2 linked regions of the Geothrix sp. 21YS21S-2 genome follow. The protein of the gene in region 2 interacts with the protein of the main gene of each other region in a pairwise test. Links are inferred from orthologs where the notes say so. Each region holds a gene or a part of one and is shown on either strand. Other genes may lie near its edges. The genes, in order: ligA and leuS.

Region 1 (14,811 bases), 230 kb from region 2 along the record:
CAGGTCATGGAGGACCGCGACGCCCGCGCTGTCGTGAACTTCCTCTACACCGTCGCCCACGGCGTCGAGTCCAACAGCCCCGACATCGAGGGCCTGGTGCAGACCTCCACGAACCTCGCCATCATCTCCACCACGGGCGACACCATCGAGATCTCCACCAGCCAGCGCAGCTCGATCGCCAGCGCCAAGATCGACATGGCCAACCGCATCTCGGCCTCCTGCGAGCTCGCGGGCTTCACCGCCAAGCGCGGCGACGGCTACCCGGGCTGGAAGCCCGATCCCAAGGCCGCCCTGGTCAAGGTGGTCAACGCCGTGCACGAGAAGACCTTCGGCAGGCCCATGGCCATCAAGGCCATCCACGCGGGCCTGGAGTGCGGCCTCATCGGCGAGAAGTACCCCGGCATGCAGATGGTCTCCTTCGGCCCCAGCATGTGGGACGTGCACACCCCCGACGAGAACGTGAGCATCGCCTCCGTGGGCAACTTCTGGACCCTGCTCGTGGCCGTGCTGGAAAACGTCTAGGACCGTCGGACCTGGAGAAAGGGCCGCCTCCGGGCGGCCCTTTTCCTAGGCGGTGATCAGCGCCCGGATCTCGTCGTTGCCGAACTCCGACGTGCACGCGATCAGCACGGCGCAGTGGCCGGGCTGGCTCGGGGGGAGCTCCACCTTGGTGAGGAACTGGCCTTCGGAGTCGGTGCGGCCGGTGGTGAGGGTGGTGGCCTTCTTGAGGCTGGAGATGAGGCGGATCGTCACGTCGGCGCCGGGCACGGGGTTCTGGCTCACGCAGAGACGGGCCCGGATGCGGATCTGGAACAGCTCCCCGAACTTCGGGAGCATGGGCTCGTCCAGCACCATCTCGAGGGTGTCGGTGTCGCCCTCCTGCTGGAGGTACTCCAGGATGGCCTGGTCCAGGGGCTTGTCGTTGAAGACGCTGCGCTCGGCGAGGAGGGGGTCGTTGGGCGTGGCGTCGTACTTGCCGTTCTTGATGTCCCGGATCACGGACTTGTGCTGGTCGTCCATGCGGGCCTGGATGCTGCTCTCCTGCAGGGGGAACTCGGCCAGCAGGTCCTCGTAGGTGCCCCGGTAGCTGTCCAGGATCTCGCCGCCCACGTAGATGAGGGTTTCGATCTTGGGGTTGGCCAGGCCCTTGTCCTCGGTCTGCACGTGGAAGATCCGGTTGCCGTGGCGGACGTCGGTGTTGTAGCCGGTGATCATCGGGTCAGTTCCGGTGGAGCCGGTCGGCCAGTTCGGGCATGACCTCCCAGGCGATCTCCCGGAGGGCCTGGTCGCCCAGCCTGGCGACGACGGCCTTGGCGAGGCGGTCCATCAGCACGGGGTCGGCGAGGAGGGCCGCGAGGGGATCGGCGGCTCCGGGCACGCCCGCTGCCGCCGGCTCGGGGGCCGCCATCACCGCGGGAGGGATGGGTTCGGGCGCGGGCTCAGGCATGGGCTCGGAGATGGGCTCGGGCTCGGGGATGGGCGCGGGCTCGGAGATGGGTTCGGGCTCGGGGATGGGTTCGGGCAGGGACGCCGGGGTCGCCTGAACCCGGTCCAGGAGGCTGACGGTGGAGGCCCAGGGGGGCACGGTGGCCCTGCCCGCGGACTGGACGGTGTCGTCCAGGGCGGAGAGGTCCTCCAGTTCGGGGATGTCGCCGATGTCGCCCAGCACGTCGGCCTCGGAGACCTGGGTGAGGCGCACGGGGGTGACGTTTTCGGGGGCCTCGGGGAGGAAGGCGGGGGTCGGCGCGGGGCCGGCGTCCTGCTCCAGGAAGCTGTCGGGATCGAAATCGCTGTGCTCCTCCATGGCCGCGGCGGCCATGGAGTGGATGGCGGTGGTGGTCTCGTCGGGGCGGGCCGGCTGGCGTGTGAACTCCAGGAGGGTCTCGCTCTCGTCGGACCAGTCCACGGGCAGGGACGGGGTGGGCGACAGGAGATGGTCCGGCAGGGGGGCGGGTTCTTCGAGTTCCTGCGAGGGGCCCAGGTCGGGCAGCTCGTCGGTGATCACGCCCAGCTCGAGGATGCCGCTCTGGTAGGCGTCCTCCGGGGCGAGTTCGGGGACCTCGGCGGCGTCCGCGGAGGCGGCTTCCGCGGTCTCCTGGACGGCCGGAGGGGCGCTCAGGCCCTTGAGGCTCTCAAGGTCCAGCTCCTCCAGTTCCAGGGACTCCAGGGGGGCGTCGGGGGCAGGGGCCTCCTCCACGAAGAGGTCGGAGGGTTCCAGCAGGAGCAGGTCGGCGTCGGGCAGGGGGTGGTCCGAGAGCTTGAGGTAGGGAAGGGTCTCGAAGTTCCCGGTGGCCGCCGAGGGGGCCGGCTCGGGCTCGGGCGCGGGGGGCTCGACGGGGGTGGCCAGGAGGGTCCGGACCCGGTCGGCCAGGTCGCGGAGCTCCACGGGCTTCTTGAGGAAGCCCTGGATGGGGGCCTTGCGGACGGTCTCGGGGTCCACGACGTCCAGGACCCCGGCCATCATGGCGATGGGCATCATGGCGGTGGCGCCGTTCCTGCGCATGCGGTCCAGGAGCTCCCAGCCGTCCATGCCCTGCATGGTGGTGTCCAGGAGGGCCACGTCGAAGGGTCCGACGGTGGCCACCAGGTCCAGGGCCTCGGCGCCTGAGGAGGCGCAGGTCAGCTCGATGTCCGTGGCGGTCAGGAGCGTCTCGACGATCTGGTGGATTCGCTGATTGTCGTCCACGAGGAGAAGACGGGGCATAGGGAACCTCGGGATGCCGGATTACGGGGAAGTGGCTGCGCTAACACTAACAGAGACCATGGAACATGGTATCTAACGTTTCAATGCCGTCTTCACGGACTTCAGCCTCAACGTGGGCTGCAGCCGCACGAGGATGGCCCGTTCGCCGACCCAGACCCAGGCGGATTCGGTGGCCTCGCGCAGGGCGATCTCCGGGCCGTCGGGGATCCAGCCCTTCACCGAGGCGCGCAGGCCCCGGGCCGTCCTCCACTCGGGGCGGAAGGTGCGCAGGAGGGCCTGCCTCTGGCGCTCCGGGGGCAGGGTCGGAGCACCCTTTCCCCAGCGCTGGTCCCAGGTGGTGGCGGCCAGGTCCTCCCGCCACCAGGCCCAGGCGGGGTCGTAGGCCGGCCAGGCCTCCGCGGCCGCGGGCACCTCGGTCCACTCGGCCCGGTCGAGGCGGGACGTCGACCGGGTGGCGGGCTCGCCTTTGCGCCCGGGGACTTCCAGGGCCATGCGCAGGGGGGGCTGGGCCTGGAGCTGTCCCGCGCCGGTGGCCTCCCGTCGCCAGGTTCCTTCCGCCAGGGTCCAGAAGGTCCATTGGCCGCCGCTGGAGATCCAGAGCCGGTCCCAGGCGGGGAACCACATGCGGGAGCCGGGCTGCCAGGGGATGAGGAGCCGCGCCCCGGGCAGATCCTGGCCGTCGTCCCAGAGCTGCTCCTGGCGGGTGGCCCACCCCCGGGGCGGCGCAGGCAGGGCCTTCTCGTCCCAGGGCGCCAGGGTGCCCACGGGGCGCTCGGCCTCCACGGGCAGGGTGGTCAGCAGCAGCGCGGCCTCGGGCTGGGGAGGGCGCAGGCCCAGGAGCACGGCGCGGCCGTCCCAGCTGAACCGGCTCCAGGGGCCGCTGTCGGTGGCCCAGAGCACCCGCCCCTCGGGGATCTCCATCAGCCGCGTTTCGAAGCGGCCCTGGCCCAGGGTGAGGGTCACCAGGAGCCGGGTCCCCTTGGCGGGATCCAGGCGCGCGCTGGCGATGGGGGCGTCGAACCGGTAGTGGCGCCATTCCAGGCCTCGCCACAGCATCACCTCGCTGTGGCCGCCGGGCCCGTTGAGGGCGAGGCCCTGGTCGGCCAGGTAGGCCGAGGCGGGCTCCCAGGGCGTCCCGAACCCGCCGCCGTAGGGCCAGGGCTGCTCCTGGTCGGGGTCCTGGGCACCCTGGAAGCGCGGCGTCCAGCCGTCCCGGAGGCGGCACTCGGCCAGCGTCTCGAAGGTGTCCAGGGTCTGCTCCACCGCCCCGGTCGCCACCACGGCGCCGCCCTCGCGCGTCGAGCGCGGAGCCTGCACAATGGCCAGCAGCATGAGCATCGCAGCGATGAACATGCTGGCGAAAAGGTACCGTTTCGGGATCAAAGCTAGGTCAAACCTCCTTGCACATGATGCAATCATTTGAGGATGGCCCGCCATGAAACATGCCGACCACGTTGAAATCGAGATGAAGTTCCGCATCCCCGCCCTCGGGCCCGCGCGGCTCCGGCTGGAGGCCTGCGGCTTCGCCCTGGCCCACGGCCCGTGCGGGGAAGTGAGCGTCCTGTGGGACCGGGACGGGGAGCTGCGCTCGCAGGGCTGCGCGCTGCGCCTGCGGCGCTACGACGGGCAGGCCACGCTCACCTGGAAGGGGGCCCGGGTGCCGGACCCGCTCCTGAAGATCCGGCCCGAGCTGGAGACGTCGGTGGGCGACCCCCTGGCGGTGGAGGGGATCCTCGGGCAGCTGGGGTTCAGCCCGGCCTTCGAGATGCGCAAGAGCCGCTCGGTGTGGCGCCGGGGGCCGCTGGAGGCCTGCCTCGACGAGGCGCCCTTCGGGTGCTACCTGGAGCTGGAGGGGACGCCGGAGGAGATCCGCGAGGCCATGGGCCAGCTGGGCCTGGACGAGGCCCAGGTGGAGCCCCGAAGCTACGTGACGCTCTTCCAGGAGCTGGCGTGAAGCCCCTGGCCGCCGTCCTCCTCGCGGTCCTCGCGGGCTGTTCCCGGGAGGGGCCCGAGGGGAGGATCCGCAAGGCTTTCGAGGGCGCCCGGGGAGCCGTGGAGGCCGGGGACGCCGCCGGCGCGGCCGCGGTCCTCTCGCCGAAGTTCACGGGGCCCGAGGGCCTGGACCGCGCCGGGGCGCGGCTCCTCCTGGGAAGCGTGCTGGGCCGGGAGAAGGTCGGGGTGACCGTCCTGTCCCAGAAGGTGGACGTGGACGGCGTTCGCGCCGTGCAGACCCTGGAACTGGTCCTCACGGGCCGGGCGGGGGGGGAGCTGCTGCCCGGGGACCGCGCCCGCAAGAGCCTCACCCTGCGCTGGGAGCTCAGGGACGGGGCGTGGCTGATCCGGGAAGCCCAGTGGGACTACTGAACGGCCTTGCGCCGGGGTAGGCGCGGGTCCGCCTTCTCCTGCTCGAGCACCTTGCGCAGGCGGGGATACTTCAGCGCCATGGGCCACAGGAGGTGCCCGGCCTGCCGGGAATCCCGGATGGCGATGGCGCAGCCCCGGTAGTCGGCGGCCTCGTAGAGCGCCGCGATGCGAAGGGCGATGGCGCGCTCGTTTTCCGGCTCCTGCTTGACCAGGTTGTCCAGGAAGGCCAGCGCGCCCCTGGGGTCGGTGTCCAGGGCCCGGGCGGCCTGGTCGAGGGTGGCGTAGGCGCCGGCCTTGGCGGGGGGGGTGGGTTCGGGCCGGGTCTCGGCCTTCACGGGCGGGGGCGCCGGCTTCGCGGGTTCGGTCCTGGGAGGTTCAGGCTTGGGTTCCTCGGCCGGGGGCGGGGCCTGGACCACGGGCGGGGGCGCCACGGGCTGCTGCACCACGGGCTGCTGCACCACGGGCTGGACCGCCGCGGGGGCGGGGCGGTGGCGGTGGCGGCGGAGCCAGAGCCAGCCTCCCCCGGCGGCGAGGGCCGCCATGACCACGGCCGTGCCGAGGTAGAGCCAGGCGCGGGAGGCGGGGGCGTCGGCGTGCGGGGCGGGCTTCCGGCCCCGTTCGGGCATTTCGAAGAGGCGGGAGCTGCTCACGGTGGCGGCCTTGTCGGACGCGGGGTCCCACCAGGGGTCCCGGGCGGCGCGCAGGGCCTCGGCCAGGGCCTCGGCGCTGGGGAAGCGCGCGGCGGGGTCCTTGGCCAGGGCCCGGGCCGTCACGCCCTGGATGGCGGGGCTGATGCCGGTGAGCTGGGCCAGGTCCAGGGGGGCCGGGTCCTCGTTGACGATGCGGTGGAGCACGGTGGCCGTGGACTCGCCGCCGAAGGGGGGGAAGCCCGCCAGGGCCTCGTAGAGGATCACGCCCACGGCGAAGAGGTCCGCCCTGGCGTCGGGCTTGCCGGACTGGATGTACTCGGGGGCCATGTAGCCGAACGTGCCCAGCAGGGCGCCGGTGGCGGTGAGGTCGCTCCCCGCCAGGCGCGCGATGCCGAAATCCAGGATCTTGGCGGCGAGGCGCCCGGAGACCCGGGTCACCCGGATGTTGGTGGGCTTGATGTCCCGGTGCAGCACGCCCCGCTGGTGGGCGAAGGCCAGGCCGTCGCACACCTGGGCCAGGAGCTCGAGCATCTCCCGGTGGGGCAGTTCGCGCGAGGCCAGCAGCTTGCCCAGGTCGTCGCCGGGGACGTACTCCATGACCATGAAGAGCGTGCCCTGCTCCTCGCCGAACTCGTGGATGGTGACGAGGTTGGGGTGGTTGAGCCGGCCTGCGGCCTGGGCCTCCCGGAAGAACCGGTCCCGCGCGTCGGGCGAGGTGAGGGCGGCGCGGATGGTCTTGATGGCCACTTCCCGCCCGAGGAGGCTGTCCCGGGCCAGGAAGACCTCGCCCATGGCCCCCTCGCCCAGGCGTTCCAGGATTTCGAATTTGCCGATCCGGCGGGGGGTGTTCGTCATGGCGCTGCCTCAGGGTTCCATAGTGCCATGACTCAGGAGCCAGGCCTCGTCCCGCACGGGGATGCCCAGCGCCTCGGCCTTGGCGAGCTTGGAGCCGGCCTTCTCCCCGGCGACGAGGAGGGTGGTCTTGGCGGAGACGGCGCCGGTGACCTTGGCTCCCAGGCGCTTGAGCAGGGCTTCGGCCTCCTCCCGGCTCAGGGTGGGAAGGGTCCCGGTGACCACGGCCACCTCGCCGGCCAGGGGCAGGCCGGAGAGGTCCCGGGGGGCGCTTGGCGCGGGGGTGATGCCGAGCGCCGCCAGCTGCGCGGGCAGGGCGGGGTGGAGGGCGGCGAAGGCCTTGAGCCCCGCGGCGACCTTGGGCCCCACCTCCTCGACGGCCAGGAGCCGCTGCTCCTCGGCGTCCCACAGGTCCCCGAGGGTGGGGAAGGCCTCCGCCAGCAGTTCGGCGGTGCGGGCCCCCACCATGGGGATGCCCAGGGCGTGGATCCAGCGGGAGAGGGGCTTGGTGCGGGCGGCTTCCAGGGCCTCCATGACGTTGCGGGCGCTCTTCTCGCCCATGCGGTCCAGCCCGGCCAGGTACGCCAGCCCCTGCTTGGGGTCCTCCAGCAGCGTGAAAACGTCCCAGGGCTGCGCGAAGCGCGAGGCCATCTGCTCCACCAGCGCGTCGCCCAGGCCCTCGATGTCCAGGGCCGCGCGGCTGCCCAGGTGCTGGAGCCGGGCGGTGATCTTGGCGGGGCACTCGGGGTTCTGGCAGCGCCAGGCCACCTCCTCGTCGGAGTCCTTGCCCACGGCGCCCCCGCAGACGGGGCAGGCCGCGGGCACCTGGGGCTCCACGGCGCCTTCGGGAAGGGAACCGGGCACCACGGCCACCACCTTGGGGATGACTTCGCCGCCCTTCTCCACGAAGACCTTGCAGCCCACCCGCACACCCAGCCGCGCCAGCTCGTCGGCGTTGTGGAGGGTGGCCCGGCGGACCGTGGAGCCCGCCACCTCCACGGCCTCCAGCTCCGCCACCGGGGTGAGCTTGCCGGCCCGGCTCACCTGCCAGGTGATGCCCAGGAGCGTGGTGGTGGCCTGGAGCCCCGGATACTTGAACGCGATGGCCCACCGGGGCACGCGGTCCGTGGAGCCCAGGCGCTCCTGCAGCTCCAGCGCGTCCACCTTCAGGACCACGCCGTCGGTGTCGAAGGGCAGCAGGAGCCGCGCCTGGGCCTGGTCCCTGATGAATTCCAGCATCTCCGCGAAGCTCCCTTCGGCGTGCGCGGGCATGCGGTTGAAGCCCCAGTCCGCGAGCTGGTCCATGCCCTGGCTGTGGCGGGCCGAGCCCGGCAGCTGCCAGGGGAGGAAGGAGAGCCGCCTCTCGGCCGTGATGCGGCTGTCGAGCTGCTTCATGGTGCCGGCGGCCGCGTTGCGGGGGTTGGCGAAGCGGGCCTCGCCCCGTGCGTCCCGCTCCCGGTTCAGCTCCTCCCACCGGCGGCGGGACAGGAACACCTCGCCCCGCACCTCGAGGGTGCCGGGCGCCCCGGGCGGCAGCGTGAGCGGGATGTCGGCGATGGTGCGGGCGTTCTCCGTGACGTCCTCGCCCTCGTCCCCGTTGCCACGGGTGACGGCGCGGACCAGGGCGCGGTCCTCGTAGAGGAGCGAGAGCGAGAGCCCGTCCACCTTCAGCTCGGCCGAATAGCGCGGCTCCGCGCCGGGGAGCCCCTTGAGCACGCGGGTCTCCCAGTCCTCGAGCTCGTCCTCGGAATAGGTGTTGTCCAGGCTGAGCATGGGGGTGCGGTGCCGGGCCTTGCGGAAGGATTCCAGGGGGGCGGCGCCCACGCGCTGGGTGGGGCTGTTGGGGTCGGCGAAATGGGGATGCCGCGCCTCCAGGTCGCGCAGCTCCCGTTCCAGGGCGTCGTACTCCGCGTCGGAGAGGACGGGCTGGTCGAGGACGAAGTAGCGGCGCCGGTGCTCCAGCACCTGGGCGGCGAGTTCCTTCATGCGGGTCTGGGGATCGGTGGTCATGGGGGAATTCTAGGCTATTTCACCTGGGCCCGGTGCCGGACCGCCATCACCACGCCCAGCCCCAGGAAATAGCTGAGCGTGCTGCTCCCCCCGGCGCTGAAGAACGGCAGCACGATGCCCTTGTTGGGCAGCACCCCGATGACCATGCCCACGTTCACCAGGAGGTGCAGGGCGATGATGCCCGCGGCGCCCACGCAGAAGTAGGTCTCGGAGGCGCTCTTCGCCGCCACGGCGGTGTCGAGGATGCGGCTCAGGACGACGCCGAAAAGGCCCAGGGCCAGCAGGACCCCCAGGAAGCCGCGCTCCTCGGCCCACACCGAGAAGACGAAATCGGTGGTCTTCACCGGCAGGAAGTTGAGCTGGGTCTGGCTGCCGGAGGTGAAGCCCTGCCCGGTGAGGCCGCCGGCGCCGATGGCGATGCGGCTCTGGTTGATCTGGTAGCCCTTGCCCTTGAGGTCGGCCCCCGGGTCCAGGAAGGTCAGGACCCGCTGCTTCTGGTAGGGCTTGAGCACCTTCTGCCAGGCCCCGACGCCGCCCAGGGAGACCAGCAGCACCGTCAGGAGGACCCACTTGGCCCTGACCCCCTTGAGGACCGGGATCAGCACCAGGATGGGCAGGAAGCTCACGGCCATGCCCAGGTCGGGCTGCTTGAGCACCAGGAGCATGGGGAAGAACACCAGGGCCGAGGTCCCGGCCAGGTCCCAGGCTGTGAGGTCCTGGGGCTGGCGGGTGCCGAGGCGGTGCGCCACGAAGAGCAGGGTCAGCCACTTCATGAGCTCGCTGGGCTGGAAGGTGAGGCCGGCCAGCACGATCCACCGCTGGGAGCCGCCGATGCGGTGGCCGGCGACGAGCACCAGGGCCAGGGACAGGATGCCCAGGACGTAGAGCGCGAACCCGCTGCGGAAGATGCGCTTGGGATTGGCGCCGGCCAGGAAGGCCATGACCCCGAAGCCCATGAGGTTCCAGAGGCTCTGCTTGGCCCAGAGGCCGGCCTGGCCCGTGCCGCGGCCCGCGGAGTAGACCGTGAGCGTGCCCATGACCACGAGCAGGACCATGGGCCACAGGAGGGCCGTGTCCAGGGCGCGCAGACGCTCCTTCACGGCTCCTCGCCGCCTTCCTGGGCCGGGGGCGGGGCGAACTCGTCCGGGATCTTCGCGCTGGGGGGCGGCAGGGGCTTCTTGAGGCGGTCGATGAACCAGTACTGCACGAGCTTCTTGGCCACGGGGGCCGCGCTGGAGGCGCCGAAGCCCGCGTTCTCGGCCACCACCACGAAGGCGATCTGGGGGTTCTCCCGGGGCGCGTAGCCCGCGAAGAGCGCGTTGTCCTTGAGCTTCTTGGCGAGCTTGGCGTAGTGGCTCTTGTCCACGAAGGTGGTGACCTGGCTGGTGCCGGTCTTGCCCACCATCGTGACGCCCTGCAGGGCTGAGGCCGCGGCGGTGCCCGAGTGGACCACTTCGTAGAGCCCCTCCTCCAGCACGGCCTGAATCTTAGGGTCCAGGCCGGTGTCCTTGGGCGGGGGCGGAGTGAAGAGCTCCATGGGCCGGTTGTCCTCGGGGCGGATGCCGTAGAGGAGGTGGGGGGTCAGCAGCTTGCCCCGGGTGGCCAGCATGGCGTAGAACCGCGCCAGGCCGATGGGGGTGAGGCTGTTGGCGCCCTGGCCGATGGCCACGCTGACGGTCTCGCCGGGCCACCACTTCTCCTTCTTCACCCGCTTCTTCCACTCCCGGCTGGGCACGCGCGAGGTGGCCTCGTGGGGCAGGTCCACGCCGGTGGGCACGGTGAGGCCGTACTTGGCCGCGGTGTTGTAGATGTCGTCGATGTCCAGGCGCATGCCCAGCTCGTAGAAGTAGATGTCGCAGCTGCGGGCGATGGCGGCGATGAGGTTCACGGTCCCGTGGGTGGCGTCGCAGCGGAAGTCGCGGTTGTAGAAGACCTTGTGCCCGGCGCAGTGGAAGGCCGTCTCGGGGGTGATGATGCCCTTCTCCAGGGCGGCAAGGGCCACCAGGAGCTTGAAGGTTGAGCCGGGGGCGTAGCGCCCCTGGGTGACCCGGTCCAGCATGGGGCGCTCGGGGTTGTTCCAGTACTTGTCGACCTGCTCCTGGGTGAGCCGGTTGAGGAAGATGTTGGGGTCGTACGAGGGGCTGGAATACATCGCCAGGATGCCGCCGTCACGCAGGTCCAGCACCACGCCCGCGCCGTTCTCCGTGCCCAGGGCCTCCTTGAGGGTCTGCTGGAGGCCCGCGTCGATGGTGAGGAAGACGCTGCGGCCGGGCTTGGCTTCGTTCTGGCCGAACACGGCCACTTCCCGGCCCAGGTAGTCCACCAGGATCTTCCGCTGGCCGTCCACGCCCCGCAGGCGGTCGTTGCGCGAGCTCTCGAACCCGGTGCGGCCGATGATCTCGCCCAGCTGGTAGCGGTCCGGGTTCTTCTCCAGCTCCGCGGGGGTGACCTCCCCCACGTAGCCCAGGGCGTGGCCGGCCAGGTCCTGGCCCAGGTACACGCGCCGGGGGGCGACTTCGATGCTGAGGAAGGGGAACCGCGCGCGCAGCACCTCGGCCCGGGCCAGCGCCGAATCGTCCAGGTTGTCCAGGAGCGTGAGCATGCGGTTGCCCGCGGCCTGCCGGATGGCCTGGATCCGGCGCCGCAGCTGCTCGGGCTCCAGCTGGAGGCTCTGGGCCAGGGCGTCGATCTGGGCGGGGTCCGAGGGCAGGTCCTCGTTCTGGATGACCAGGTGCAGGGCCCGGCGGTTGTCCACGATCTTGTTGCCGTTGCGGTCGAAGATGATGCCGCGGGGGGCCGGGGTGGTGCGGGTCTTCACGGCCTGGGAGAAGGCCAGGCGCTGCATCTCCCGGCGCATGCCCAGCTGCACCCAGCCGTAGGCCAGCACCAGGCCCAGGATCATGGAAAGGGTGACGGTGCGCATCACGGAGATGCGGCGGTGGATGAGGCTGCGGTTCAGGATCTCCACCGGTCACCTCCGGTGGATCGGGGGATGGAGCCTCAGGGCCAGGGTCGCCCAAAGGGGGATGGCCACGACGGCCCAGATCCAACCGTAGCCCCACGCGTGGGGGCCCGCGGCGAAGCGCACGAGGAGGTTCGCCAGGAACCAGTGGAGCACGGCCAGGGCCGCGCAGCGGCCCCAGAAGGGGTTGCGCGAATGCGGCGGCCACTGCAGGACGAGCCAGTAGGCCAGGAGGCACATCAGCAAGTTGGCCAGGGGGGTGCCGCCCAGGTGCGGGTAGAGGCGCTGCGTTCCCTCGAGGACCCACCCGCCCGCGAGGGCCCAGAGGAGGCCCTGGATGGGGGTGGTGAACCCGGGCGCCAGGCCCAGCACGAGGAACACGTGGAAGACCGTCTGGATGCCGGGCCAGGGCGCGGTGAAGTGGATTCCGGCCAGGGCGGCCAGGGCGATGGCGTGCCTGCGCAGCATGGGGGCGGCCTGGCCGGTCATTTCGCCCCCTTCGCCTTCCGGCCGGGCTTGGCGGCCTGGGGCTGGGGCGCGGGCGCCTGGAGCTCCAGCTGCGGGCGCGGGGGCAGGACCAGCACGAGCGAGACCCGGTCCAGGGGGGCCGAAAGGGCCACTTCCACCTGCAGTTCCGTGTCCCGGGGCCGCACGGAGGTCACGTAGCCCACCAGGAGCCCCCGGGGGAAATTGCGGTCGAGACCCGACGTGTACACGGGCTCACCCACCTGGACGACCTCCTGGCTACCAATGTAGCGCAGGGCCGCCTTGCCGGGCCCCAGGCCCTGCAGGACGCCAGTGGCTCGGCTGCGGGCCAGCATGACCCCCGTGGAGGCGTTGTAGGCGTCCAGGGGCAGGAGGCTGGCCTGGGTGGGGCCCACGTCCCATACGCGGCCCACCACCCCTTCCGGGCAGATCACGCCCTGGTCGGGCTGGAGCCCGCCGTCCTCCCCCAGGTCCAGGATCATGCCCCCGAAGGGGGCCCGGCGGACGTTGGAGATGATGCGGGCGGTCCGGAAGGTCAGGGGCAGCAGCTTCTTGAGGCCCAGCAGGCGGGTCGCCTCCTCCGCTTCGGCCAGGCGCGGGGCGGCGGCGTCCCGCGCGGCCTGGAAGGCGGCCACCTGGGCCCGCAGGCGCTCCACCTCGGCCACGGCCTCGCGGTACGTGGACACCTTCTGCCGGCGGTTGTCCTTCCATATTTCCAGGCGCGCGGACACCGCCCGGGAGGGTGTGGACACCAGATCCAGCAGATGGCGCCAGCGGTTGGAGGTCCCCCGGCCCAGGAGGATCCAGAGGAGGTGCCCCAGCAGGAGGACCACGATGGCCCAGCGCCTGCGTCCGGTCGGGTTCCAGCCCCAGGCGCTGCGACGCATGCTAGTCGAGGATCTGGATCCGCCTCAGGAAGGGGATGTCCTCCAGGAGCATGGCGGTCCCGCGCACCACGGCGGTCTCGGGGTTCTCGGCGCGGTAGCAGGGCAGGTGGGTCTCCTTGCTCAGGCGCACGTCGAGGCCCTGGATCTTGGAACCGCCCCCGGTGAGGCAGATTCCCCGGTCGATGAGGTCCGCGGCCAGCTGGGGCGGGGTCTCGTTCAGGGCCTTGCGCACCAGGTCGATGATGGCGCTTATGGGCTCGGCGAGGGCTTCCCGGATCTCGGTGTCGTTGAGGGTGAGGGTCTTGGGCAGGCCCTCGAACTGGTCCCGGCCGGAGATGCTCATGGTGCGGGTCTTGTCAGAGGTGTAGGCGGAGCCCAGGCTCCACTTCACTTCCTCGGCGGCGGCCTCGGAGATGAGGACGTTGTACTTCTCGCGGATGTATTTGATGATCGCTTCATCCATCTCGTCGCCGGCGACCAGGATGGAGTCGGAGAAGACCTTGCCGTTGTAGGAGATGACCGCCACGTCGGTGGTGCCGCCGCCGATATCGACGATCATGCAGCCCCGCTTCTCGTTGATGGCCAGGCCGGCCCCGATGGCGGCCACCATGGTCTGGTCCACGAGGAAGACCTCGCCGGCCTTGGCGTCGTAGCACACCTGCTTGACGGCCCTGCGGGCCACCTGGTGCGCCCGGGGGGGGACGCTCACGACGATGCGGGTGCGGGCGATGCCCCGGTTGGGCCGGGCCTTCTTGATGAAGGCCGCCAGCATCTTCTCGGCGGCGTCCACCTCGTAGATCATCCCGTCCTTCATGGGACGGATGGTCTGCACGCCCTGGGGGGTGCGGCCCAGGAGCTGCTTGGCCTCGTCACCCACGGCCTCGACCTCGTGGGTCTGGGTGTTGAGGGCCACAATGGATGGCTCGTAAACGACGATCCGGCCGGCCTGGCGGGTGTAGATGAGCACGGAGGCGGTGCCCAGGTCGATGGCCAGATCCGACGTGAACAAATTGGACCAGAATTGACTCGAGAAGGGGGTAGGCACTGATCACTCCAACATAATCCCCTAGGTTGCCATGATTTTCAGCCTTCCGCCGCCCCCAATAGCTCCCGGACCAGAAGATCGGGGTCCAGGCGCTGGGGAAGTTCCCGGTGGTAGCCGCGGACCCAGGCCGTGCCCCCCACCCGGATGTAGGGGATGGCCCGCTTGCCGGTTTCCCGCTCAAGCAGTTCGGCGGCCCCGGGCACGGCTTCGATGTCCACGGTGGTGTGGGCCACCCCGGCCTCCTCCAGCCACCGGTCCAGGCGGCGGCAGTCCGGACACCATGTGGCGGTATATACCTCGAGATTCAAATCTTTGAGTAATTCCTTCGGAGACATGGAGCATCCTCGCTAGGCAGGGTATGCCTTCGATGTCATTCTGGGACTGAAATGTTTAGGAGAAAAGCATGGATATGCGCTGCGCGCGATTGATCGGAATGTGCGGCCTGGTGGTCGTGGCCCTGGGCTGCTCCAAGGTCTCCAAGGACACCTCCAAGGTCCTGGCCAACGTCGGCGGCGAGAAGGTCACCGAGAAGGCCTTTTCCGACGCCGTGCGCACCCTCGTGGGCGACGATGCCAAGGCCAACGAGCTCCTCACCAGCCCCGCGCTGAGGGAACAGCGGAACCGCTTCCTGGCCGAGTTCGTGGACCAGAAGGTCATGGTCAAGTTCGGCGACAAGCAGGGCCTGGACAAGGATGCCAAGGCCAGGCTCCTCCTGGAGGCCGCCAGGTCCAACGCCTACGGCCAGGTCCTCATGGAGAAGGCCATCTCCAAGATCGAGCCCACCGAGGCCCAGCTCAAGGCCTTCTACGACAAGGTGGCCGCCAGCGCCAAGGCCGCCGGCCAGGACAAGG
Region 2 (14,895 bases):
ACGCCGAAGCTGACGCGGTCCCAGCCCAGGGCCCGGGCGGCTTCCAGCCAGGGCAGGTCGAGGGTTCCGGGGTTGGCCTCCAGGGTGGCTTCGGCGAGCCGCAGATCGAAGGCCTCCCGCGCCGCGCCGGTGAGCCGCGCGAGCTCGGGGGCCGTCAGGAGGGAAGGGGTGCCGCCGCCCAGGTACAGGGTGTCCACCCGGGGCCGGCCCAGGCGCCCGCCCCAGTCCCGCACGTCCCGCTCGAGGCGCCCGAGCACGGCCTCCTTCAGGGACTCGTCCCGGGTGGTGACGAAGGAGCAGTAGGTGCAGCGGTCCCGGCAGAAGGGAACGTGGAGGTAGAGCCCCAGGGGCTCGCGCGCGGCGGCCTCCCTCAGGCGGCTAGTCGAAATGGGTATCAAGGGCCTCGCACCAGAAGTGGTAGGTCATGAGGTGGATCTCCTGGATCCGGGCCGTCACCGGGCTGGGCACCACGAGGACGTCGTCGGCGAGGGCCTTGAGCTTGCCGCCGTCCCGGCCCGTGAGGACCAGGGTGCGCATGCCCAGCTTCTTCGCGGCCTCGACGGCCAGGATGATGTTGGGGCTGTTCCCGCTGGTGGAGATGCCCACCAGGAGGTCCCCGGGCCGGCCCAGGGCCTCCACCTGCCGGCTGAAGACCTGGTCGAAGCCGTAGTCGTTGCCGATGGCCGTGAGCGCGGAGGTGTCCACGGTGAGGGCGATGCCAGCGAGGGCCCGGCGCTCCTTCACGTAGCGCCCGCTCAGCTCCGCGGCGAAGTGCTGGGCGTCGGCGGCGCTGCCGCCGTTGCCGCACACGAGGATCCGGCAGCCCCGCTTGAGGCGCTCGGCCATGTCGGCGGCCTGCGCGACGATGTGGTCGGCCTCCTGGGCGAAGAAGGCCTTCTTGAGGGTGATGGATTCTTCCACATGCTGGAGGAGCAGGTTCTTCATGGGTTTCCTTTCGCTGGCCCAAGTTTGACGGGTCGGGGGCCCCGTTTCAAATCACCATGTAATAATGGCCCCCAGGAGGATCCCATGGTTCCCGACACCGATCCCGGCTTCCACGGCGACGATCCTGTTCTTTCCAGCCTCGACATGGAGGTCATGGACCAGCTGCTGGGCCTGGACGACGGCGAGCTGGGGCTCCTGGAGGAGATGCTGGGCCTCTACAAGGAGGACACCCCCGGGCGCATCGAGGCCATCGGCGTCGCGCTGGCCGCCGGGGACATGGCGGACATGGCGGACGTGGCCCACGCGGTGAAGGGCTCCGCGGGCACCATGGGCGCCCCCAAGGTGCGGGCCGTGGCCGCCCTCCTGGAGAGCGGCGGGCGCATGGGCAGGTGGGACACGCCCGCGGCCGGCCTGCTGGAGCAGCTGAAGGCGGCCTACGCGGATTCCGTGACGGCGCTGGAGACGTTCGTGGCCCGGCGCAAGGCGGGCTGACCCGGGAGGAAACCGTGGACGCGCACCTGGACCGGCTCTTCAACCATCTGGAATGGGCGGACGGGAGACTGATCGAGGCCCTGGAGGAGGCGCCGGGGGACGCGTTGCGGCTCCTCTGCCACGTCCTGGGCGCCGAGGCGACCTGGCTGGGCCGCATCCGGTGCGGGACCCAGGCCAAGGCGGCCCCCTGGCCGGGCCTGACCCTCGCGGAGTGCAGGTCCCTGGCCCAGGCCAACGCCGCGGGCTACCGGGAGGTGCTGAGAACCTCCACCGCCAGCGGCCTTGCCGCGCCGGTGCACTACGAGAACCTCAAGGGCGTGGAGTTCTGGACCCCCCTGCGGGACATCCTCCTCCACGTGGCCACCCACGGCGTCCACCACCGGGGCCAGATCTCCCTGCTGCTGCGGCAGTCGGGTCGGGAGCCGGTGGACGTGGGGTTCATCACCTTCGCCCGGGAGGAGGAGGATCCGGGCCGGTACGCCTACCTGGAGGTGGCGGCCGCGGATCTGGTGGAGGCCCTGGAGGCCAACGGGTCCGACCTGGCCTGGTTCCTGGATCTCGAGACCGGCGAGGTGCTGCCGGAGGCCGGCAAGGGCCGCAACGGCGAGGACCTGCTCCCCGTCGAGCCCCTGGCGCCCCGCGACCGGTTCGCCATCCTGGAGGACTTCGTGGAGGCCCTGCCGGAAGGCGAGGCCGCCCGGGCCCTGGGGCGGGCCCTGCGGCTGCCCAAGCCCTTCCGGGCCTTCCGGGACACCCTGAGGGACTTCCCGGACCTGGAGCAGCGGTGGCACGCCTTCAGCGAGGCCGGCCTGCGGAAGCTGGCCCAGGGCTGGCTCGACGAGAACGTGCCGGGTGCCCGCCTGATCTGACCGGTCAGAACACCTTCACTCCGGCGGTGCCCTTGGGTGGCGGCATGTCGCTGATCTGGGTGCGCCCGGTGGCGTCCACCCACTGGAAGAGCTTGCTGGTGCGGGGCTGGGGCTCGGGCGCGGCGTCCGGGGCCACGGCCTTCTCGCTCACCTCGAAGCCGCCCCGGCCCTTCTTCAGAAGGGCCATGGAGCCGGCGGCGCCGGGATCCGGCTGGACCAGGCGCTTGGCATAGAGGTTCATCACCCGGGGCACGTAGGCACGGGTCTCCGCGAAGGGGGGGATGCCCTTGTACTTGATGACGTTGTTCTCGCCCGAGTTGTAGGCGGCCACCACCCGGGGCAGGTCGCCCTGGAAGGCGTTCATGAGCCAGCGCAGGTACTTCACGCCACCGGTGATGTTCTGCCGGGGGTCGAAGGGGTCCAGGACGCCGAAGCGCTCGGCGGTCTGGGGCATGAGCTGCATGAGGCCCAGGGCCCCCGCGCGGCTGCGGGCCTTGGTGTAGAAGGCGCTCTCGGCCTGGATGATGGCCCGGGCCAGGTAGGGGTCCACGCCCTCGGTGGCGGCGATGGCGTCCACCATGGCCAGCAGCTCGGGACTCTTGAGGACCTTGGCCATCTCGGACGAGCTGATGGCCAGCCGGATATGGCCCACGCCCACGTGCTTGAGGGTGAGCCCCTGGCCCTTCATGTAGGAGGGGGGCAGGTTGTTGATGACGGTGTTGCCGTTCTTGTCGAAGTACGTGTAGAGGTAGGTCTGGCCTCGCTTGGCAGGGCCGTCCGCATGGGCCGCGCCCGTCAGGGCGGGACCGGCGAGCGAGAGGATGGCGAGGGCGGCGCGTTTCATTGGCAATTAATCCCAATACCCAGTTTAACCCTGCTGCCTAGGGATCCACTTCACATCCTCCACCCCCGCGACCGCGTTGGCGGCCCGGGCCAGGGAGAAGAGCCAGTCGCTGAGCCGGTTCAGGTAGATGAGGACGTCGGCGGGAACGGTCTCCGCGGCGCTGAGGGAAACCACGTCACGTTCGGCCCTCCGACAGACCGTTCGGGCCCAGTGGGCGTAGGCGGAACCTTGGCAGCCCCCCGGAAGCACGAAGGCCGTCATGGGCGGCGCCAGGGAGGTGAGCCGGTCGATGTCCGCTTCCATCTCCGCGATGGACCAGGTGCGCCGGGTCATGCGCTGGTCCAGGAGCCCCGCGCACTGGGGCGGGGTGGCGAGCATGGCCCCCAGGGAGAAGAGGTCGTGCTGCACCGCCTGGATGTGCCCGGACAGGTCCGGGGGCAGGTGGAGGCCCAGGACGCCCAGGAGGCTGTTCAGCTCGTCCACGGTGCCGTAGGCCGCCAGGCGGAGGTGGTCCTTGGGCACCCGCTCCCCCCCGAAGAGCCCCGAGATCCCTTCGTCGCCGGTGCGCGTATAGATCTTCATCCCCACCTCACTCGTGCCGTTTGCTCCACGCCACGGTATCAGCCCGCCACTCCTTCAGCGACTCCATATCGCGCTCCTCCAGGATCCCCTTCTCCCGGGCCCTGGCGGCCAGCTCCGGGAAGGTGGCCAGCACCTTCAGGTCCACGCCGGCCTCCCGGAAGGCGGCCGCGGCCTGGGGCAGGTCGTAGCTGAACAGCGCCAGCACCTCCACCACCTGGGCGTCCTCGTGGCGCAGGGCCTCCACGCACTTGATGCTGGAACCGCCGGTGGAGATGAGGTCCTCGATGAGCACCACCCGGTGGCCGTCGGTGTGGGGCCCCTCCACCTGGCGGCCCATGCCGTGCTTCTTGGGTTCGGGGCGCACGTAGGCCATGGGCAGGTCCAGCTCGTCGGCCACCAGGGCGGCCCAGGCGATGCCGGCGGTGCTGGTGCCGGCGATGAGCGTGGGATCGGCCAGGGCCGCGGCCTCGGCCAGGGCCCGGCGGATCCGCCCGCGCAGCTCCGGGAAGCCCAGGAGCTGGCGGTTGTCGCAGTAGATGGGGGAGCGCAGGCCCGAGGCCCAGGTGAAGGGGCTCCTGGGGGAGAGGCGCACGGCGCCCGCGTCCAGGAGACCTGCGGCGAGATCGAGCATGGGGGCTCCTTATTTGACGACGATGCTGACCAGCTTGCCGCCGGGGGGCACCACCACCTTGACGATTTCCCTGCCCTCCATGTGGTGGAGCGCCTCGGGGCAGGCCAGGGCCGCGGCGCGGCGTTCCTCCTCGGTGGCCGAGGCCGGCACCAGGATGCGGCCGCGGACCTTGCCGTTCACCTGCACCACCACCGTCACCTCGTCGGCCGACAGCCACGCGGGGTCCGCCACGGGCCAGGCGGCGTGCATGCAGAAGCCCTCGTGGCCCAGGGTCGCCCACAGCTGCTCGGCCAGGTGGGGCGCGGCCGGGCTCAGCATGAGGGTGAAGACCTCGAGCGCGTGCTGCATGACGGCGCCGCGGTGCGGGGCGTCCGCGGGCAGGTCGGCCAGGGCGTTGGAGGTCTCCATGAGGCTGGATACCAGGGTGTTGAACTGGTAGCGGTGGTCCAGGTCGTCGGTGACCTTGTGGAGGGTCTGGTTCAGCTTGACCAGGAGGGTCTTCTCCTCGGCGGTGAGCTGGTCCTTGGCGGGGATGGCCTCCTTCGTGGGCACGTGCTCCTCCACCATGCGCGTGGAGCGGCGCAGGAAGCGGGTGGCCCCCTCGATGCCCTCGAAGCCGGTCCAGTCGATCTCCTTCTCGATGGGCGCCGCGAAGATCATGAAGAGACGCAGGGCGTCCGTGCCGTACTTGGCGATCACCTCGTCGGGATCCACGATGTTGCCCTTGGACTTGGACATCTTGAAGCCGTCCTTGAGCACCATGCCCTGGCAGATGAGCTTCCTGAAGGGCTCGTCGCCCGAGGCCAGGCCCAGGTCGCGCATGATCTTGTGGAAGTACCGGGCGTAGATGAGGTGCATGGTGGCGTGCTCGATGCCGCCGATGTAGAGGTCCACCGGGCTCCAGGCGTCGGCCTCGGCCTTGGCGAAGGGGAGGGTCTCGTTCTTCGGGTCCAGGTAGCGCATCCAGTACCAGCTGGAGTCCACGAAGGTGTCCATGGTGTCCGTCTCGCGCCGCGCGGGCTTGCCGCACGCGGGGCAGGGGCAGTCCAGGAAGGTGCGGGAGGTGAGCAGGGGGGAGGCCCCGGCGCCCGCGAAGGCCACGTCCTCGGGGAGGCGGATGGGCAGGTTCTCCGCCTTCTCGGGCACCACGCCGCAGTCCGGGCAGTGCACCGTGGGGATGGGCGTGCCCCAGTAGCGCTGGCGGGAGAGGCCCCAGTCCTTGAGCTTGAAGGTGATGGCCTTCTCGGCGCGGCCTCCGAGCTTCCGGACCATCGCGTCCACGGCCTCGTCCGAGGTCAGGCCGTCGAACTCGCCGGAGTTCACGAGGATCCCGGGCTCCCAGGGGTTGGCGCTCTCGATGACCTTGGGGATGGGCAGGCCGTACTTCTCGGCGAATTCATGGTCCCGCTCGTCGTGGGCGGGCACGCCCATGACCGCCCCGGTGCCGTAGTCCATGAGGACGTAGTTGGCGGCGAAGATGGGGATCCTCTCCCCGGTGAAGGGGTGGATGGCCTCCAGCCTCGAGCGGCAGCCCAGCTTGATGTCGCTCATGAGCCGGTCCTCCCGGCTCATGGCGGCCACCTGGTCGCAGAAGGCCTTGAGGGCGGGATCGGACTGGGCCGCCTTGAGGATGAAGGGGTGCTCCGTGGACAGGGCCATGAAGGTCACGCCGCACAGGGTGTCCAGGCGGGTGGTGAAGACCGACACCTCGCTGCCGTCGGCGAGGTCGAAGGTGAGGCGGGCCCCTTCGGACTTGCCGATCCAGTGCCGCTGCATGGCCTTGACGTTCTCGGGCCAGTCCAGCTGGCCGTGGCCGCTGAGGAGCTCGTCGGCGTACTTGGTGATGGCGAAGAAGTACTGCTCCAGCGCCTTCTGCACCACCGGGTGCCCGGTGCGCTCGTCCTTGCCGTCCACCACCTGCTCGTTGGCCAGCACCGTGCCCAGGGCCTCGCACCAGTTCACGTTGCGCAGCGCCCGGAACACGTCGCCGCGTTCCCACATCTTCAGGAAGAACCACTGGTTCCACTTGTAGTACTCGGGCAGGAAGGTGGCGATCTCCCGGTCCCAGTCGTAGCTGATGCCCATCTTCTGGATCTGGCCCTTCATCTCCTGGATGTTGGCCCGGGTCCAGATGGCGGGGTGGATGCCGTTCTTGATGGCCGCGTTCTCCGCCGGCATCCCGAAGGAGTCCCAGCCCAGCGGATTCATGACCTTGTCCCCCCGCATGCGCCGGAACCGCGCCACCACGTCGCCCAGCGTGTAGTTGCGCACGTGCCCCATGTGGATGCGCCCGCTGGGGTAGGGGAGCATGACGAGCATGTAGAAAGTACGGTCACTGGGCTTGAGCTCGGACGCGCGGGGCGCGCGGAAGGCCTGCGCCTCCATCCAGCGCTGCTGGATCAGGGATTCCTGGTGCAGGGGATCGAACGGCATGGGGCAGCCTCGCGGTAAACGATTAGTTTACCGGAGGGGGGGGGTATGGCCAAGGGACGGGCTCTTGCTCAACCCTTCAAGGGACTTGCACCCGATAGGCGTGCAGACTCCTCGTTTGACTGGGTGGGCCCGCCCTTCGGATGATTGCGCCTACCCACTCCGCATTGAACCGACGGTGTGAAGTCCCATAGAACAACCCCAACGCCGAGGACGCCGGGAAGCCGAGGAACGCCGAGAATAAGCTCTATTTTCCTCGGCGAACCTCGGCACCCCGGCGTCCTCGGCGATGGGCATTTTCTTGCCTGACCACACGTTCTTGCCATTGCGTGGTGGGTCGGCGCATTCAACCGAAGGGCCGGCCCACCCCGTCGAACGAGGGCTCAGCCTTGGGGCTGGGGACTGACTGGACGAGGCGGAGGAGGATCTCGGCCGTCGCGACGTCCGACAAGTCATTCTTGCCATCGGAAGCCGGTAGCTTCAGTCGGTAACATTTTGCAACCACCTCGCTGCCCCCCCTGGACCGACGGTTCTTCAACACTTTCCAGTAGTTGCGTGCCGCCTGGTGATTTCCTGCCCATTCCGTCTCCCGAACGTCCGCTCAGGGTTGCGCCGGTTCCGCCGTCCGCCGGTAGAAGATCACCTCAGACCCGAACCTCGGGCTCCAGCTCATCTTCCAGCGCTCCCGGCCTTCCACCTCGAACCAGGGGTTTGGCGGCAGGCCCTTCATGATCATCACGATCCCGCGCAGGTTCTTCGCGCGGGAAAGGCGCTCGGCCACGGTCTTCAGGAGCTCGTCCGAGTAGAACACCGAGTCCATGTAGACCACGGTGGCGTCCGCATAGTCGGCCTGGGCCATGTCCTGCTCCCGGAGGTCCAGGGTCCTGCCCTGAAGGAGGCCCTGCTCCTCCATCCGCTTCCGGGCGGCCTTCCCGACCGCGACGCGGGAGGCCGCCAGCTCCACGCCCACGGCCCTGCGCAGCGGCGTGGTGAGGAGGGCCTGCATGAGGAAGTAGCCCCTGCCGCTGCCCAGGTCGTAGAGCACGTCGTCCTTGCCGACTCCCAGCCGCTTGAGCATGAGGTCGGTGGTGGCGGGCGCGGGCTCGCCGTAGATGTGGGCCTTGTCCTCCTTGAGGCCGGCCTCTCCGTGGGAGGCGTTCACCCTTTTGCGTTCCTCGTCCGGGGTCTCCCTGCGGAAATCGTCGATGGAACTGTTGGGAATCTGCTCGAAGATGTCGTCCAGGTGGGCCGTGGCCACCCGCCATGACATCACGGGGGCCGGGGTGGCGACCTGGGGCGCCCTGCAGCCGGACACGGCAAGCACCAGGAACAGAGCCAGGAGGAAGGGGCGCTTGATCATCATGGAATTCGACCCAATAAAATAATCATTGAATTAAAATGGCCTCCCCAACCCCTTTGTCAACCCCGCCTCTTCATGAAAGGGATGAATTTCTGTCTTTTATCCTTTTACATACCCGTTCATCCCCGGGAAATTAAATGCTTAATTCGCCGGGGATGAACGGGGATGGACGGGGAGTGCGCCAGGCCAAGCCTGGGCGAGGAGGATGGATGACCTAAGACAGACTGAAACCTCGCAATGGAGCCCAGCGGGGAGGCAGCAAGCCCCGCCCGGCAAAGCTGGCCAGCAGCCGGAACCGAGTCTTGCGTGGGGAAGGGCGACCGACCTCGTGAAGCGTAGACAGGGAGTGCATGGGCCGTGTGATGGAGCCCCGAAAGCATCCAACCGTGGGAGTCGACGCCGTTCTCCGATCGGAAGACAGCACCCGAAGGTCGCAAGGGCCTGACCGTAGGGTCCCACCGGGGTCATAGAGCAGGGCACGTGCACAGGGGTTCCCCAGGAACCTGGGAGATCCAGCCATCTCCGCCAACAACCCAGTGGTGAGGGAAGCCACGTAAAACGAACCCAGGCTCGCCGGGGGGTGCCGCCCCCGGCGGGAGCGAACAGCCGGCACAGGGCGGTACCGCAAACTGAAGGAAACGAAGGAGCGCGGGAGGGGTGGCCGGAAGTCGGAGCAGCTCATAGTAGCGATGATCGCGGGGAACCGGGCCGCCGGGACCCGCTGGAGCCAAGGAGCTGCCGGATCACGGAACCGTTGAAGGGAAAGATAATGGGTGCAATGACATCCAACAGCGTCTCCACGAAACAACAACGGATCGCAGAACTGGCCAGGATCCACCCGGAGGTGGCTTTCACCTCCTTGGCCTACCACATGGACCTGGACTGGATGAAGGAAGCCTTCGGGCGCACCCGCAAGGATGGGGCGACCGGGGTGGACGGCGTGACGGGCAAGGAATACGGGGAAAACCTGGAGTCCAACCTCCAGAGCCTCCTGAACCGGGCTAAGAACGGCGACACCTACAAGGCCCCTCCAGTCCGGAGAACCTACATCCCGAAAGGGGATGGCAGCCAACGCCCCCTGGGCATTCCCGCCTTCGAAGACAAGGTCCTGCAAAGGGCCGTGGTGATGGTGATGGAACCGCTCTATGAGCAGGACTTCCTGGACTGCTCCTACGGGTTCAGGCCCGGGCGCTCCGCGCACATGGCGCTGGAGGCGATTTGGCAGGGGTTGATGGACATGGGGGGAGGCTGGGTGCTTGACGTGGATATCCGTAAGTATTTCGATACTTTGGACCACGGGAAGCTGCGGGAAATCCTTGACCTGCGGATGAAGGACGGCGTTCTGAGGCGCCTGATCGGCAAATGGCTCAACGCGGGCGTGCTGGAGAAAGGATGCATCACGCACCCGGAAACCGGCTCGCCCCAGGGCGGGGTGGTCAGTCCGATGCTCGCCAACATCTACCTCACGAGGTGGTGCTGGACGTGTGGTTTGAAAGGGAGGTCAAGCCCCGACTCCGGGGTCGGGCCTTCCTGGTGCGCTACGCGGACGACTTCGTGATGGGCTTTGCCCAGGAGGAGGATGCCAAGCGGGTTATGGAAGTCCTGCCCAAGCGGTTCGAGCGGTATGGCCTGACGATCCACCCGGATAAGACCCGGCTGGTGGAGTTCTGGAAGCCGAGGGAGCCCAGGGACCCCAATGGGGGACCAGGCCACTTCGACTTCCTGGGATTCACCCACTACTGGGCCACGGCCAAGAACGGCCGGTGGGTGGTGAAGCGGAAGACCGCGAAGAGCCGGATGAGTCGGGCGCTCACGAAGATCGGGGAGTGGATGGCCAAACACCGCCACCTCCCGGTGCGCGAGCAATGGCGGACGATCAACCAGAAACTGGTCGGTCACTTCAGGTATTACGGGATCACGGGGAACTCCAGGGCCCTGGCGCACTTCCGCTATGAAGTTGGGCGAAGGTGGCGTGGATGGCTCAACCGGAGGTCCCAGCGGGCCCGCATGACCTGGGATCGCATGAACAAGCTTCTGGCTCGGTTCCCACTGGCCCCAGCCATCAGTTACGCATCGAAACTACGTCCTCAGCGACCGTGACGAGGAGCCGGATGCGGTAGTCCCGCACGTCCGGATCTGAGGGGGGCCGGGGGCGCAAGCTCCCCGGCCTACCCGACTAAAAAAGATAAATAAATCAAATATCTTCGTCATCCTTGGCCGCCTGCCTCACCAGTTGCCCGCAGGCCCCGGCCACGTCCTGGCCCCGGCTCCGCCGGACGCTGACCGTGATGCCCCGGCCCGCCAGGATCCCGCACAGCTCCACGATCCGTTCCTCCGTGGGCGGCTCGAAGCCCGAGCCCTCGTGGGGGTTGAACGGGATGAGGTTCACCTTGGACGGGAACCGCGCGGCGAAGGCCGCCAGCCGCGCCCCGTCCTCCAGCGCGTCGGTGACGCCCTTCAGCAGGACGTATTCCAGCGTGATCTTCTCCCCGTGCTCCAGGGGGAAGGCGCCCAGGACGGCGGCCAGGGCCTCCAGGTTCCATGCCCGGTTCACGGGCATGATGCTGGAGCGGTAGGCGTCGGTGGTGGCGTTGAGGCTCAGCGCCAGGCGGGGCCTGGGCTTGAACCCGGCCAGGCGCTGGATGCCGGTGACCAGCCCGGAGGTGGACAGGGTGATGCGCTTGGGGGAGATGCCCAGGCCGGCGGGATCCGTGAGGAGGGCGAAGGCCGCCATGAGGTTGTCCAGGTTGTGCAGCGGCTCGCCCATGCCCATGAAGACCAGGTTCACCGCCTCGTCCGGGCCGTGGCCGTGGGCGTTGAGCATCGCCACCACCTGGCCGGCAATCTCGCCGGGGGTGAGGTTGCGCCTGATGCCCATGAGGCCCGTGGCGCAGAAGGTGCAGCCCATGGCGCAGCCCACCTGGCTGGAGAGGCACAGGGTGGTGCGCTTGCCGTAGGGCATGTGGACGCCCTCCACCTGGGCGCCGTCCTCCAGCAGGAAGGCGTGCTTGGTGGAGCCGTCCGCCGACGGCACGCTCTCGCTGACGGCGGGCCAGGAGAGAAGCACCTCGCGCTCCAGGCGGATGCGCAGGGCCTTGGAGAGGTTCGTGAACTGCTCCCAGGCGGTCCACCGCATGCGGTAGAGGCCGTGGTGCAGCTGGGCGGCCCGGAAGGAGCTCTCGCCCATGGAGGCCACCAGGGCCTTCAGGCGCGGGAGGTCCATGCCGGCGGCGTTGGGGCGGGGACCCGCGGCAAGTTCGGGGGCGGGCTCGTGGAAGGTCACATCGAGATCCGGAAGGTGCGCAGGAAGGCCTTGTCCGCTTCGCTCCACGCGCCTTCGTCGCCTTCGGGGGCGGGCAGGGTGAAGCCGGGGGCGGTGTCCTCGTCCTCCTCCTCCCGGCGGTGCAGGGCCACCGTGGCCTCCAGCACCAGGGCGATGTCGAAGCCCTTGTCCTGGATCGCCCGGGCCAGGGCCCGGGTCTCCTCGTCCTTGGCCAGGGCCTGGACCATGGCGGTGCCCAGGCGGTCCACGATCTCTCGAAGGTTCTCTGGGATCTTCATGGCCGCCTCCGCTTCCATAGTAATGCCTGCTGGAAGGGCAATGTCACAGACGGAACCAGTTCTTGATCTGGGCGAGCCACTCCTCGCGCCTGGAATCGGCCTTGGGGGCCTCGTTCATGCGCCTGGACCTGGACTCCATGAGATCCACCAGCCGTTCCACCACCTGGGGATTGCGCTGGACGCACTTCTCGAAGGCGGCCTTGGGCAGCTCCACCAGTTCGCAGGGGGACGTGGCCACCACCGTGGCGCTGCGCACGGCGCCGGTGAGCAGGGAGCCTTCCCCGAACCAGTCGCCGGGCCTCAGCTCGGCCAGCACGTCCCAGTAGAGGCCCGTGTAGGGGTCGGTGCGTTCGTCCACGCGCACCACCTGGAGCGAACCCTGCATGACCATGAAGAGCGATTCGCCCAGGTCCCCTGCCCGGATGACGCCCTCGCCGGGGGCGGCCCGGCGCAGGATCATGCTTTCCCGGAGTTCGCCGGCCCATTCCCCGGGCAGTCCGATCCGGTCCAGGATCTCGGGGACGGCCCCCTCCGGAAGGACGATGGGGACGGAGCGGGGGGTGGTGGCCCCGTGCGGCCCGAGGAGGGGCACGCCCCGGCGGTTCAGGATGGTCTGGGCCAGGCGCACGGCCAGGAAGTTGGCGGCCCGCCCGTGGCGCCAGCCCAGGGCCCACCAGCGCAGCTCCAGCACCACGCCGCCCATGTCGAAGCTGTGGGTGACCACCTCGGGCTTGCGGTGGGGGTAGTGGGGAATGCCGCCCAGGGCCTGTTCCAGGGCGGCCACGGTGTCGACCATGGGGCCGTGGGGCTCCACGGTCACCTTCAGGGTGCGGCGGTGGAGACCGGAGGGGGCGTAGAGGTTCGTGACCACGGCCTGGGCCAGGACGCGGTTGGGAAACACGGTGGTGTCGCCGTTCTCCGTGACGATCTGCACGGACCGCCAGGTCATGGTCTCCACCTGGCCGATGAACGTCTCCTGCCCCGAGGCGTTGCGCAGGTTGCCGGTGACTTCGATCCAGTCCCCGGGCCGGAAGGCCTCGTCCAGGTGGAGGGAGATGCCCGCGAAGAGGTTGCCCAGGGTCTCCTGGAGCGAGAGGCCCACGACGGCCGCCGCGATGGCGCCGGTGCCCAGGATGGCCCCCAGGTTCACGCCGCCGGCCTTGTGCAGCAGGAGCACCGCCGCCCCCACGTACAGCGCGAAGACCACCAGGTCCCGGGCGAACCCGGGCACCGCGGTCTCCCGGTTGCTAAGCAGGGGGTCCAGCAGGATGTAGGTGAAGATGCGGATCCCCAGGTAGGCGCCCACGATCCAGAAGAGGCTCCCCGCCGCCTGGATGAACCGGGGATGCGCGTGCTGGGTGCCCAGCACGTAGGCGCCCAGGCCCAGGGCCAGGAGCAGCAGGCCGAAGGCCGCGATCCTGCGGGTGGAACTCACGGCCGTGCGGAGGTCTCGGAACATGCCTAGGATATTAACGCTTCCGGAGGTGACTCCAAAGGAACCACACGATCCCCGCGAGGATCACGGCCCCGATGACCAGGTCGAACCGGTGGAACCAGACGCCCAGGGTGTCCCACTTCTCCCCCAGCTTGAAGCCCACCCAGGCCAGGCCCAGGCACCAGGGGAGGCTGCCGGCGAAGGTGTAGAGGTGGAACGTCCTGCGGTCCATCCTGGCGATGCCGGCGGGCAGGGCGATGAAGGTGCGGATCACCGGGAGCATGCGCCCGATGAGGATGGCCCAGCGGCCGAACTTCTCGAAGAACCGGTGGGCCTGGTCCAGGTGGTCGAGGTTGAGGAAGATGTACTTCCCGTACCGTTCCACCGCCTTGCGTCCGCCCCAGGCCCCCAGTTCGTAGGCGGGGATGGAGCCCAGGTTGCAGCCCAGGGCGCCGAAGACGCCCGCGATCCAGACCTGGGTCATCGGGCTGCCCGCCCCCAGGCCCAGGAAGGTCATCTGCCCCTTGAAGGCCAGGAACCCGGCGAAGGGCATGATCACTTCACTGGGGAGGGGGATGCAGGCGCTCTCGATGCCCATGAGCAGGGAGACCCCCATGGGGCCCATGGCCGCCATCATGGCGGTCATCCAGACGATGATCGGTGCAAGGATTTTATGAAGCAAAGGGGTCTCCTGAACCCTCTAGCCTAACCTGGATAGACTGGAATCATGACTGAAGACCTGGTCCGCAACCGGAAGGCCCTGCACGCTTTCCACATCGTCGACACCTGGGAGGCCGGCGTGGCCCTCCTGGGAACGGAAGTGAAATCGCTGCGCGGCGGCCACGGCCAGCTGCAGGACGCCTTCGTGGACATCACCGGGGGCGAGCTCTGGCTGAAGCAGGCCAACATAAGCCCTTATGAATTCGGGACCTACGCCAACCACGACCCCCTGCGGCCCCGCAAGCTGCTGCTGAACCGCGCCGAGATCGACAAGATCGTCTCCAGGGCCACCCGCAAGGGCTACACCGTGATCCCGCTGGCCATCTACCTCACGCCCAGGGGCAAGATCAAGGTCCGCATCGCCCTGGCCGAAGGCAAGACCCTGGGCGACAAGCGCGAGGCCCTGAAGGAGCGGGAGCAGAAGCGGGAAATGGACCGGGTGCGGAAAGGGGACAGGGAATGAAGGACGTTCATGAAGCGTTGAATCTCAGGGAGGCCAACATGGTGGCCACCTACCTGGAGGACCAGGGCATCCTCGCCGATGTGCGCGGGGGCGCCTACCAGGCCGTGGTGGGCGAGCTCAGCAACATCCGCGGCACGCTGCCCAGGGTCTGGGTCCTGGAGGACGGCGACGCGGAACGTGCGGCCCGGCTGGTGGCCACCTTCGTGGCCTCCCTGCGCGCCACGCCCGAAGGCGAACCGTGGGTCTGCGCCTGCGGGGAGACGCTCGAACCCCAGTTCCAGTCCTGCTGGAAATGCCAGGCACCCAAGCCGGTCTAGTGTCTGAGCTTCCAGATGTCCTGGAAGATGATCAGGGCGAACAGGCACACGAAGAACAGGAACCCGCCCGTGAGGATCCGTTCCTTCACCAGGTTCGACAGGTCCTTCCCGCGGATCTTCTCGAAGATCAGCAGCGCCGCGTGGCCGCCGTCCAGGAAGGGGATGGGCAGGGCGTTGAGCACGGCGAGGTTCATGGAGATCAGGGCGATGAGGCCCATGAACTGCATGAGGCCGGCCTTCGCCGCC

Evidence for each region.
Region 1: the proteins of leuS (region 2) and ligA interact in binary tests that used the Escherichia coli proteins (3 or more experiments, as listed by UniProt). The link is inferred for Geothrix sp. 21YS21S-2 from one-to-one orthologs.

Annotation. Positions count from the first base shown.
Region 1 is NZ_CP132910.1:4,042,732-4,057,542, forward strand. What follows is about bases 6,082-9,043. They hold ligA (NAD-dependent DNA ligase LigA), read right to left. Parts: upstream 8,581-9,043; coding sequence 6,583-8,580; downstream 6,082-6,582. Other genes in these bases: RAH40_RS17895 (serine/threonine-protein kinase), read right to left, coding at 6,082-6,573; rodA (rod shape-determining protein RodA), read right to left, coding at 8,595-9,043. Also shown: RAH40_RS17865 (aminoacyl-histidine dipeptidase), read left to right, coding at 1-522; RAH40_RS17870 (hypothetical protein), read right to left, coding at 568-1,215; RAH40_RS17875 (response regulator), read right to left, coding at 1,220-2,704; RAH40_RS17880 (hypothetical protein), read right to left, coding at 2,777-4,087; RAH40_RS17885 (class IV adenylate cyclase), read left to right, coding at 4,140-4,658; RAH40_RS17890 (hypothetical protein), read left to right, coding at 4,655-5,068; more of RAH40_RS17895, read right to left, coding at 5,062-6,081; more of rodA, read right to left, coding at 9,044-9,680; mrdA (penicillin-binding protein 2), read right to left, coding at 9,677-11,548; RAH40_RS17915 (hypothetical protein), read right to left, coding at 11,552-12,031; rod shape-determining protein MreC, read right to left, coding at 12,028-12,915; RAH40_RS17925 (rod shape-determining protein), read right to left, coding at 12,917-13,960; RAH40_RS17930 (glutaredoxin family protein), read right to left, coding at 13,999-14,268; RAH40_RS17935 (hypothetical protein), read left to right, coding at 14,364-14,811. UniProt on the Escherichia coli protein: DNA ligase that catalyzes the formation of phosphodiester linkages between 5'-phosphoryl and 3'-hydroxyl groups in double-stranded DNA using NAD as a coenzyme and as the energy source for the reaction.
Region 2 is NZ_CP132910.1:3,817,186-3,832,080, forward strand. What follows is about bases 4,085-7,130. They hold leuS (leucine--tRNA ligase), read right to left. Parts: upstream 6,797-7,130; coding sequence 4,373-6,796; downstream 4,085-4,372. Other genes in these bases: pyrE (orotate phosphoribosyltransferase), read right to left, coding at 4,085-4,363. Also shown: RAH40_RS16810 (coproporphyrinogen-III oxidase family protein), read right to left, coding at 1-398; gmhA (D-sedoheptulose 7-phosphate isomerase), read right to left, coding at 379-945; RAH40_RS16820 (Hpt domain-containing protein), read left to right, coding at 1,030-1,437; RAH40_RS16825 (DinB family protein), read left to right, coding at 1,452-2,306; RAH40_RS16830 (transglycosylase SLT domain-containing protein), read right to left, coding at 2,311-3,150; RAH40_RS16835 (cob(I)yrinic acid a,c-diamide adenosyltransferase), read right to left, coding at 3,175-3,732; more of pyrE, read right to left, coding at 3,740-4,084; RAH40_RS16850 (hypothetical protein), read right to left, coding at 7,395-8,153; RAH40_RS16855 (reverse transcriptase domain-containing protein), read left to right, coding at 8,932-9,711; RAH40_RS16860 (reverse transcriptase domain-containing protein), read left to right, coding at 9,687-10,253; 23S rRNA (adenine(2503)-C(2))-methyltransferase RlmN, read right to left, coding at 10,348-11,436; RAH40_RS16870 (hypothetical protein), read right to left, coding at 11,433-11,714; RAH40_RS16875 (mechanosensitive ion channel family protein), read right to left, coding at 11,758-13,173; RAH40_RS16880 (DedA family protein), read right to left, coding at 13,184-13,831; SsrA-binding protein SmpB, read left to right, coding at 13,877-14,332; RAH40_RS16890 (putative signal transducing protein), read left to right, coding at 14,329-14,649; RAH40_RS16895 (RIP metalloprotease), read right to left, coding at 14,646-14,895.